2 regions of the Halomonas sp. AOP5-B2-8 genome follow, and region 1 is predicted to be linked to the other one. Evidence: predicted binding sites of a transcription regulator. Region 1 holds the regulator's gene; the other holds the start of a gene.
The links. Region 1 encodes sigma-54, which starts transcription at its own class of promoters, with help from an activator protein. Its sites were predicted from a motif close to TGGCACNNNNNTTGCTNT; they were not measured.
Positions count from the first base shown of each region.

Region 2: a site for sigma-54 is predicted at 3,658-3,675, ahead of ACT3RP_RS10605 (urease accessory protein UreD). Genes of this name have one in related genera too.

Region 1 covers NZ_JBQSVS010000003.1:491,864-497,406, reverse strand. The annotation lists gene yjgA (ribosome biogenesis factor YjgA) at 1-5, opposite strand, end outside; gene pmbA (metalloprotease PmbA) at 114-1,454, shown strand; gene ACT3RP_RS09895 (HPr family phosphocarrier protein) at 1,468-1,737, opposite strand; gene rapZ (RNase adapter RapZ) at 1,783-2,715, opposite strand; gene ACT3RP_RS09885 (PTS sugar transporter subunit IIA) at 2,778-3,248, opposite strand; gene hpf (ribosome hibernation-promoting factor, HPF/YfiA family) at 3,253-3,561, opposite strand; gene ACT3RP_RS09875 (RNA polymerase factor sigma-54) at 3,721-5,133, opposite strand; gene lptB (LPS export ABC transporter ATP-binding protein) at 5,257-5,543, opposite strand, start outside.
Region 2 covers NZ_JBQSVS010000004.1:99,529-105,071, forward strand. The annotation lists gene ACT3RP_RS10590 (ABC transporter ATP-binding protein) at 1-606, opposite strand, end outside; gene ACT3RP_RS10595 (ABC transporter ATP-binding protein) at 609-2,411, opposite strand; gene ACT3RP_RS10600 (TetR/AcrR family transcriptional regulator) at 2,613-3,251, shown strand; gene ACT3RP_RS10605 (urease accessory protein UreD) at 3,716-4,600, shown strand; gene fauA (TonB-dependent alcaligin siderophore receptor FauA) at 4,634-5,543, opposite strand, start outside.

The DNA of each region.
Region 1 (5,543 bases):
CGCATAATGTGACTCACAGACAAGATTCGTTGCGGCATTATACCAGCTGCGAGTACAACATTGATTCGCCAAAGACATTCTATTGAGAGAGATTCGGCGAAAAAGGAGGCCATATGGCACAGGCATTTGATGCATCCGCGCAGCAGTCGCTACTCACCGCGCGGGCCGAAGAGGCGCTAGCGTTGGCAAAACGTATGGGCGCAGATGCCGCCGAAGTGGGCGCAAGCGTGGATCAGGGTATAGGCGTGAGCGTGCGTCTGGGCGAAGTTGAGACGGTTGAGCTATCCCGAGACCAGGGTATTGCCGTGACGCTTTACGTAGGACAGCGTAAGGGTAGCGCTTCATCTACAGATGCCAGCAGCGCGTCGATTCAGGCCGCCGTAGAGAAAGCGTTGGCGATTGCTCGATATACCGGTGAAGATCCCGCCGCAGGGCTAGCCGATGCGGCGCTGATGGCAAGCGAGCTGCCCGATTTGAAAGTGCACTATCCTTGGGCGCTTACCACGGATGAAGCGATTGAATTAGCGCTTGCCTGCGAGCAGGCGGGGCGTGACGTGGAAGGTATTTCTCAGTCGGATGGTGCCTCGCTGTCCAGCGGTGAAGGGGTGCGCGTTTATGCCAATAGCCATGGTTTTTTAGGCACTCAAAAAGGCAGTAGCCATTCACTATCATGCATGCTGATTGCTCAAGATGACGGCGGCATGCAGCGTGACTACGACTATACCTCTGCGCGTGATCCCAGAGCACTGCGTGACCCCGCTGACGTGGGGCGTGAAGCCGCCGCACGCACGCTGCGTAGGCTGGGTGCTCAGCGTCCGCCCACGGGGACCTTTCCAGTGCTGTTTGATCCGTCGTTATCCGGTGGTTTGATCGGGCATTTGTTGGGCGGTATCGCCGGTGGAGCGTTGTATCGCCAGTCATCTTTTTTATGTGATCGGCTTGGTACTGTGCTCTTTCCCGACTGGTTTAGCCTTGAAGAGCGACCCATGGAAGTGGGCGCTACCGCGAGCTCACCGTTTGATGGCGAAGGGGTGCAAACGCGCAATAATCGCTTTATCGATGAGGGGCGTATCGAAAGCTATATGCTGTCTTCCTACAGCGCTAGGCGGATGGGTATGCAGACTACGGGCAATGCTGGTGGGGCGCGCAATGTACGCCTGACAGCACCGCTGAAGCCTCGCGAAGCACTGCTGCAAGAGATGGGGAAAGGTATTTGGGTGACGGAGCTGATGGGCCAGGGCGTTAATGGCGTTACCGGCGATTACTCCCGTGGGGCGGCCGGCTTTTGGGTCGAGAACGGTAAGGTTCAATACCCGATCGAAGAGTTTACGATCGCTGGTAATCTGGAGCGGATGTTCGCGGGCCTAGTGGGCATTGGTGATGATACCGATACCCGTGGCAGCGTGCACACGGGTAGCTGGTTGATTGATGCGATGACAGTAGCCGGTAACTAATCGGCGTAAATGGCTACTGATCTTCCTCAAAGCGAGCCTCGAACAGCGCTTGAATCGCATCAAGCGCCTGTTCTGCGTCGTCGCCCTCGGCGTGTATAGCTAGCTCAGTACCGCACGGGGCGGCGAGCATTAATAGCGACATAATATTAGCGGCATCGGCAGCCTGCTGCTGCTTATAGACACGTATATTAGCCGTGAACTGTTGGCCGCATTTAACTAGTTTCGTCGCCGCGCGGGCATGTAGTCCGCGTTGATTGGTGAGTGTGAGTGTTCTTTCTGGCACCCTGGTTCCTTTTCGCCGAGTGGTGTCATTAATCAATAGACGTGCTTAAGTCGTTGGTAATTGATCGCTGGTCGAGGAGAGACTGGTCAACGGCGTTGGGGGTTGTTCGCTCAGCGTATATTGCAGGCCTAGCTCTCGGTGGCGCAATTGAACTTCGCCCACACGAGCCGCTAAGCTTTTTGCTAGCTGCTCCACCATATAGACAGAGCGATGTTGACCACCGGTGCAGCCAATAGCAACGGTCATGTAGCTACGTTGGCTATTCTGATAAGCCGGTAACCAGCGCTCAAGCCATGCCTGGATATCGTTACTCATGGCATCCACAACGGGATAGCCTTTTAAGAAGGCAACGATGTTGGCGTCACGGCCTGTCGATTGTCGCAGCGTTGGGTCCCAGTAAGGATTGGGTAGGCAGCGCACGTCGAAGACGAGGTCAGCATCCAAGGGTACCCCACGCTTATAACCGAACGATTCAAACGTCAACGTCAACTGGTCGCACTGCTGGTGAGCCACCTGGTCAGTAATCCGGCGGCGTAGGTCGTGTACTGACAGTCGCGATGTGTCGATCAATAGATCGGCTAGATCACGTATGTCATGCAGGGTCTCTTCTTCTTTATTGATAGCCTCTTCAAGGGTCATTTCGCTATTGCGCGTCAACGGATGTCGGCGGCGTGTGGCGGAGTAACGCTCTAGAAGAATTCGGGCATCAGTGGTTAGGTAGATAACTTGGAAATCAATGGTGCGCTGGCGCAACTCTTGTAATAGCGAGGGCAGGCGTTCAAGAGCCCCCGGTAAGTTGCGTGCATCAATGCTGACCGCCAGATGGGTACGATCACTCTGGTCGCGTAATTCGTCGACCAGTGACCCCAGCAGCATGACGGGAAGGTTATCAATCGCGTAGTAGCCTAGGTCTTCCAACGCCTGTAAGGCGATAGATTTGCCAGACCCAGAACGACCGCTAATGATGACCAGTTGCATAGAGTTTCTCTTCGCGTTAATCCAACGGCTTAAATAGGGACTTGATGGTCATTGATTGTCGCTTAATCCGCTGAATGCTCACGAATTTTAGTTGTAATGAGGTCGAGTAGTTCGCGCTGACTGCCTGCTTTGCGTAGCCGCTGGCGAGTATCCGCATCATTCATGATGGTGGCTACTTGGCCTAGCAAAGAGAGATGTGTGTCATCCGCTTGTTCCGGTACGAGCAGCACAAACACTAGATCAACGGGGTCGCCGTCGATAGCATCAAAATCAATCGCTTCTGAGAGTTTTAAAAAACCAGCAATAGGCGTAGAGCAGTGAGGGCTGCGGGCATGTGGAATAGCCACGCCGTTACCAATCCCTGTGCTACCTAAGCGTTCTCGGCCGATTAAGCGACTGAACACTTCTTGGCTATCTAAACTGGGCGTATTTTGGGCGATAAAGGTGCTGAAAAATTCCAGCACCCTTTTTTTGCTGCCCCCAGGGACGTCGAAAAGAACGCGCTCTGGGGGGAGTATGGTTTCCAACGTCATTGAATTAACGCACACCTGCGCCTTGGGCGCGAGCTTGTGCTTTTTCCTTATGTTTAACGAGTTGACGATCAATTTTGTCCGCTAGCGCATCGATAGCGGCATACATATCACTGTCTAGGGCTTCTGCATGTAAGTCAGCGCCTGCTGCATGCAGTGTGCAGGCTGCCTGTTGGCGTTCTTTCTCCACCGATAGGGTGACCTGCACAGTGGTTATATTGTCGTAATGACGCTCAACACGTTCAAGCTTTTCATTAACATAGTCACGCAAGGCGTCAGTCAGTTCTACGTGATGACCAGTGATATTTACTTGCATTGACGTACTCCTTATCTATCGGACTGTACTTAGGAACCGTGCTTAGGAACCGTACTTAGGGACTGTACTTAGTACTTAGATATGTAGCCCTTTTGATTGTAACCCTTTTTGCCCCGTTGCAAAGCCCTTGTCGAGAGTTTCGCTGCAACCTGGCAGATCCTAGCGCAAACGGCGCCGCTCACTGGAAGAGGGAATGCCCATGGCTTCACGATATTTGGCTACCGTACGCCTTGCAACTTGAATGCCACCTTCTTCTAATAATGTCACTAAGCGGCTATCAGAAAGCGGTTTGCTGGGCGCTTCTTCGTGAACCAGCTTTTTCAGGCGGGCGCGGATCGCGGTACTGGAGTGGCTGTCGCCATCCTGGCCACTCACTTGGCTAGAGAAAAAGTATTTCAGCTCGAACACGCCACGCGGCGTATGAATATATTTCTGCGTTGTCACCCGTGAAATCGTTGATTCATGCATTTCAACGGCTGCGGCTATATCGGCCAAAATCAGCGGTTTCATGGATTCTTCGCCATGTTCGAGAAAGCCGATTTGACGGGTAATGATTTCACGGCCCACTCGCAGCAGCGTGTCGTTACGACTCGAAAGGCTTTTAATTAACCAGCGCGCTTCCTGCAGGTGTTCTTTCAAAAACTGATTATCCTGACTTTTGTCCGCACGCTTTATCAGGCTGGCGTAATCAGGTTGGATTCTTAACCGAGGCAGGGCGTCCTGATTGAGCTCTAAATGCCAGCCTTCATTATCATGACGCACCACCAGGTCGGGCGTGATGTAGCTGTCGTTGGTCACGCCATAAGCGCTGCCTGGGCGTGGATCTAGGCTGCGAATTAGCTGGATGACATCGGCTAGCTGCTCGTCATCGAGTCCTAAGCGTCGCTTGAGTAAGCGCATGTCATCTTTGCTGAGCGCTTCAAGAAACTGACGCACTAGCCTACGAGCAGGCACCAGCAGTGGCGTATCATCTGGCAGGGCGGCGAGCTGCAGCATCAAACATTCACGCAGGTCGCGGGCAAAAATACCGGTGGGCTCGAATTGCTGCAGTTTTAATAATGTCGTTTCGACTTCGCGCTGGCTAAGGCTATCAATGCCCTGGGCGCGTAGCCCTTCACGAATATCATTAAGCGGCTGGGTCAAATAGCCGTTGGCATCTAGTGCATCAATGAGGCTCTCGGAAACCAGCTGTTCACGCACACTAAAATCGGTCATGGCGAGTTGCCACAATAGGTGGCCGTGAAGGCTCTGTTCGGCAGCCTGGCGCTCAAAATCAGGGCCCTCGCTGCTGCTGCCAGTGCCGCCAATGTCTTGATAGGTGTCCGACCAGTCGCTATCAACGGAAAGCTCGGTGGGAATGCTCTCTGACCACTCCTCCTCTTTAGGCTCGCTTACGGCCTCTTCACCGAACTCATCTTCCTGTTCCAGCATGGGGTTGGCATCTAAGGCCTGCTGAATTTCCTGACGAAGATCCAGAGTCGATAGCTGCAGCAGGGCGATAGCCTGCTGCAGCTGAGGTGTCATGGTCAGCTGTGTCCCAATGCGCAGTTGAAGAGAAGCTTTCATGACCATTTGAGAACCACTCGTTAATCGGAATGCTTTACCCTAGTGCGAGTGGGAGCTGGGTGCAAGTGCAATAAGCATGCCATTGGTAGTTAAAGCGTTATAAGGCGGGATTTATGGGCAAAAATAAGCCTACAGACGAAAATCTGCGCCCAGATAAACATCCCTGACTTGCTGGTTAGTGAGGATAGATGCCGGGGGGCCGCTGGCGATGATATGGCCATCGCCGACAATATAAGCGATATCGCAAATGTCCAGCGTTTCACGGACGTTATGATCGGTAATCAGAACGCCAATGTGGCGCTGTTTCAGCGCGCGAATGATGGTTTTAATCTCGCCCACTGAAATGGGGTCAACCCCGGCAAAGGGCTCATCTAGCAAGATGAAGGCGGGTTCGGTCGCTAGCGAGCGGGCAATTT
Region 2 (5,543 bases), on a different contig from region 1:
TAAGACGGCCTGGGCACTGGCGAACTCAACCATGCGCTGACTGGTATCGGCAAAGTGTTGCTGGAAGGCTCTGTCGGCATGCCGGGCAAGCTTAGCGGTGAGTAATAAAACCCCCAACAGCAGCGGCAGTGCGACCAGCGCTGCAATGCCCAGCGGTGTATGCAACACCAACAGCGCGGCAAGCAGGACGATAGGCGTGACAAGCCCGCTGATTACCGGTGTAAAGACGTGGGCAGGAAGCTGAGCCACCGCCATCATACCCTGCGTGGTGGCATGGCTAAGTCGCGCGGTGTTCGTCGCGGTAAACCAGCCGACCGGCAGGTGCGCGACGTGTTCGCCAAGGCGATGGCGACCCGACTGCAAGATGGCGACGCCGACACGGACGCCTGCCTGCTCCACGTGCCATCGCACGCCCCAACAGACCAGGATGCCGAAAAGCAGCGCTGCCAGCCATGCGGTGGCCACGCTGAGTTGGCCGATCAGGAGGTAATTGAGAAGCGGAATAAGGGCCAAGATGGTCAGACCGCTTAGCACACCATAGACAATGGCCAGCCCGAGATAGCGACGTAAAAGCGCGGTGTCGTCGCCAAGCAGTTGATTGAGCATTTTCAGCACGCTGCCACCTTCGATTCCAGTGAGTTTGTTATCTCTTCCAGTGCCCAAAGGCGAGCATAAAGACCCTTGCTGGCTAGCAGTTGGTCGTGATCGCCTTGCTCAGCGACCTTGCCGTCATCGAGTACCAGAATGTGGTCGGCGTGCATAATCGAATTTAGGTGATGCGAAATAATCACAAGCGTGCGCCCCTGGGTTAAACGCGAAAGTGCCTGCTGAATGGCCAGTTCGTTGCTGGCGTCAACGGCTGCTGTCGCCTCGTCCAGCACCAATAGAGGCGGATCAAGTAATATGGCGCGGGCGATACTGACACGCTGCTGCTCGCCACCTGACAGTTGAATATCCTCGCCAACAATCGAGCGATAGCCTTGAGGGAGCGCTGCAATACGTTCGTGAATATTCGCCGCGCGAGCGGCATCCTCGATTTCCTGTTGGCTGGCCGAAGGTCGGCCCAACGCAATGTTGTCACCAATGCTGGCATGGATAAGACGCACGTCTTGCAGAACAAAACCAATACGCTGGTAGAGCGTTGACATCTCAAGATGGCGCAGATCCACCCCGCCTAACGTAATGCGCCCATGGGTGGGGTCAAAAAAGCGCAGCATCAGCCGTGCCAGGGTGGACTTGCCCGCACCAGATGGGCCAACAATTGCCGTCACGCTGCCAGGTGCAAGCGTAAAGTGAAGGTTAGATAGCCCGTTTTGAGCGTTGTCATAGACGTAACTGACGTTTTCAAAGCGTACTTCATGGTTGTTTGGGAGCTGGCGCTCATCAGGGGGGATTGATGACAGCACCGGCGTTTCAAGCAGTGCCATGACGCGCTGGGCGGCGCCAACGGCACTGCCTAAGTCGTGCAGCAAAGTATGCAGTAGCAGTAACGGAGCGCAGATGCCGGGTGCTACCAGAATGAAGGGCACCAGATCGACCGGTTCTGACCAGCCATTGGCGACGCAAAATATGCCAAACGTGAGCGTCAGACCCAATATCGTCCCCGTTGTCACCATCGCATGGACATGCGCCATAGAAGCGACCAGAGGGCGGGTAAATTGCTCAAAGGCATGAGCAAAACTATCCACGGCGGCTTGGTAGCCACGATAGGCTTGTCCGGTGGTACCGAAGGCCTTGACGACGGGAATGCCACAGACAAATTCATTGATGGCGTTATTCATGCGCTCAAGCTGGGCAATAAACTCACCCATATTGGCTTTGCCGGCTTGCATCAGCCGGCGCAGGAAAAGAAAGAAACCGGGCAGCGGCAGTAACGTAATCACGGCGATTTTCCAATCCAGCGCGAGCAGGTAGATCACCGAGATCAGTAAGGCGCCAAGCACGCGTCCTACCGCCGTGTAAAAGTGCGCGGTCAGGCTGTGCAGCGTCGCAATATCGTCTTGCATCGCCTGTTTTACATCGCCGGATGCACGGCTGGTAAACCAGCCAAGCGGTGCTTGGGACAAGCGCCGCATAACAGCCAAGCGTAACTGGTAGGTGAGTTGGTTATCCGCCAGATGCGCGACCAGCTCGCCCAGGAACATGCACCCCATGCCGACGAAAAGGCTCGCGACGCTGGCGGCTACCACCCAGCCGATTTCACGCATGCTGGCGGTTGATAACGTCCAGGCGGCGCCTGGGTCAGACACAAGAATCTTGGCGATATGTGCCATACCGGCAAGCGGCACCATCGTTAATATCGTGCCGATGCCCGCCAGCATTGCCGCGGCAAAAAGCCGTGTGCGTATAGGGGCCAGCACTTGGCTGATGGGGCTCTTACCTTGGGATTTCGATGTATCGTGCGTGCTCATGAAGCGTTAGTACTCGGCCATAGGGGGTTATCGAACCTGCATAGCAGCAATCTGTAACGAGAATTAGTCGCGTTTAGTTAGGCTAATAGATAATTAGTTTCATGGCAATAAACTAATTAATATAATTGCATGTCAATCAACTAATTGACCCTAAGGTGAGTGAGTGGCTAGATAGGGGACGTCAGCGATCAAGGATGCAATATGACAACGCAACAGCCAGTTAAAGCACGCGGGCGGCCGCCTACCATCACGCTTGAGCGTATTGCCAATGCGGGTATCGAAATCGGTCTGCCCAACATCACCTTTGTTGGGGTGGCCAGCGCGCTAGGCATCAGCCATATGGCGCTGTATAAGCACGTGACGAATCTCAAGGCGCTGAAGAGGTTGGTGGCCGAAGAGATTTTTCGACGCTGGAGCATTCCGCGCGCTCGTCGAGAGGAATCCCAAGCGCTTCAGGCGTATCTGTTCACCTTTGCCATGTCGATAGCCGAGTTTGTCAAAGCGCACCCAGGCCTAACGCCCTACGTAATCCGTCGCTTGGCGGCGACCCAGCCCATGATTGAAAAAATCCATGCGCACCAAGCGCATATTGCGGAGGTCTATGAGATTTCCCAGGCCCAGGCGCGTTGGCTGCTTGCGACGGTCGCCTTTCACTGTTTTGCCGTGGCAGACACGATTTACTCGGTGATAGGACAGGCGCCTGATGACGCGGTAGATCGTGCTGAAGAAGAGGCGGAAATGGAGATTGATCTAGCGCAAGGTATGCAGGCGCTGATTACCGGCGCGCTAGTTATACTGACCGAAAACTCACTTGAGGAAGCTCACCATTCCGCCCTTTGAGAGCCGGTAAAATGGTTAGGCCAGAGTCGCTAAGCAGAGTCGCCAAGTAGAGCCGCGTCCTGCGGGCTAGGCTTTGTACGAAAAGTCGGCGAGCGAAGGCAGTTTTCGTACAGAGCCTAATGTCACGTTTGCAAGGTGATGTCTAATACGTTGCCCACACCTCTCTCCAATACCTGGCTCCTTCACTCCCTTGCGGCAGAGCGGTTGTCTAGCCGCGTTATCCCCTTTAATCGATATATTTACCTGCTTATGCAGCCCCGTTGGCAGCATAAGCAGCGCCTGTACGTTCTTGTTTGGTGCAAATTGTTATTTTTTTGATCTTTTGTGGTGCATTGAAAATTTTTAGGTGTAGGGAGAAATTGTTTAAGTCATTGTCTTAGAGCTGGAAAATAATTTTTCACCATTTTGGCGCATTAATTGCACTACTTAGCTAACGGCTTACTGAAAGGAAGCGATAGCTAATTATGATGCTATGCGATATCGCAAAATCTCCCCTTGCCTCTGGCCACCGCTTTGATCAAGGCCGCCACTGGGCGGCTTCGTTGGACTTACGTTTTGCCCAGCGCGACGGCGTTACCCGCATGGTACAGGCGCGCCACCAAGGCCCGCTGCGGGTGCAACGGCCGTTTTACCCAGAAGGCCGAAGTGAGGCGTGCCATGTGTACGTGCTTCACCCACCGGGCGGACTGGTGAGTGGCGATGCGCTTACCATTAGTGCTCATGTAGAGAGCGGTGCCCATGCGCTGCTGACGACTCCGGCTGCCAATAAACTCTATAAAGCCGACAGCCAAGGCGTTGCCTGGACTCAACATACCCAGCTAAGCGTGGAAGATAACGCGATTCTGGAATGGCTGCCCCAAGAAACCATCGCCTTTGATGGCTCGAAAGGTGAGCAGCGCACGCATATTGCCCTACACGGCAGTGCTCGCTGCTTAGGTTGGGAAATGATGGCGCTGGGGCGCCCGGCAAGCAATTTGCCCTACGTTTCGGGGCGCATTGAACAACACTTTCGGCTCACGCTAGATGGCAAACCGCTGTGGTTAGAGCGCCAGCCGTTAGACCCGCTACACCCACGCTTTGCGGGGCGCTGGGGGCAAGGTGGTGCGACCGTACAAGCTACCCTCTGGGCGGTAGGTATTGCTGATGCACCTGCCGCTATTGATGCCCTGCGCGAGGCGTTGCCGGATAACCCTCGTTGGGCCGTCACCGTGCGTTACGGCGTACTGCTGCTGCGCTACTTGGGTCATTCACGCAATGAAGCCTGGTCGCTGTGCGAGCAGGCCTGGCGGCTACTGCGTCCGCGTTGGATTGAGCGTGAAGCGCATACGCCGCGTATCTGGTTAACCTAGGGCTGTGGTGGACACAACCCTAACGGCCGGTTCTTACCAATCCCAGTTCAATGAAACGGTGGCACTACGCGGTTCGCCCAGCCAGTACTGGCTATAAAAGCCAATTTGCTCGTAGTAATCCTTGTCGAAGAGATTATTGACGTTTAGCTGAGCGTTCAGATTGTCATTGAAGCGGTATCTGGCCATCAGGTCGGCAACAGCATAAGCATCCTGGCCGACCTGCACACTACCGTTCGGGCTAGAGGCAGCGCGCGAGATATCACTTTGCCAGCGCACGCCACCGCCCACGGTCAGGTCGTGCCATGTGCCCGGCAACTGGTAGGCGGTAAACAGCTTAAGCTGCTGGCGCGGGTGGGACGTATTGGTGCGTTCTCCCTGGGCCGTTTCTGCCTGCGCTAAGGTGTAGCTCGCGCTCAGGTTCCAGCCAGGCTGCACCTCACCGATGAGTTCCAGCTCCAGCCCGTTAACTTGATTACCATCAATGCTTCGGTTTGCCTGTGTACCGGGCTGGCCGATAACCTCTACGCCCGGGATCGCTTCAGCGGCGTTATTTTGCTCTGTTCTGAACACGGCGACACTGGCATCCAGCTGGTCTCGCAGCAAGCTGGTTTTAGCGCCGATCTCATAGCTACGCCCCTGCAGAGGATCCAGCAGTGAGCCGTCTTCAAAGCGAGCGTTCTGAGTCTGAAAAATTTCTGTAGCGCTCGCGTATAGCGAGGTATGCTCGGTCACGTCATAAACAAGGCCTGCATAGGGCGTTAGCTCGTTGCTATAGCGATATTGCCGCTCATCGCCGAAGTAGTTTTGATCCAGCTCCCAGTCACTCAGGCGTGCGCCGACAATCAGGCTCAGCGGGTCACTGAGTGAAAAGCGTGAGACCACATAGCCGCCGCTTTGAGTGACGCGCATGCTATCAGCGTTAGCAAAATCTCCCCATGCGGGC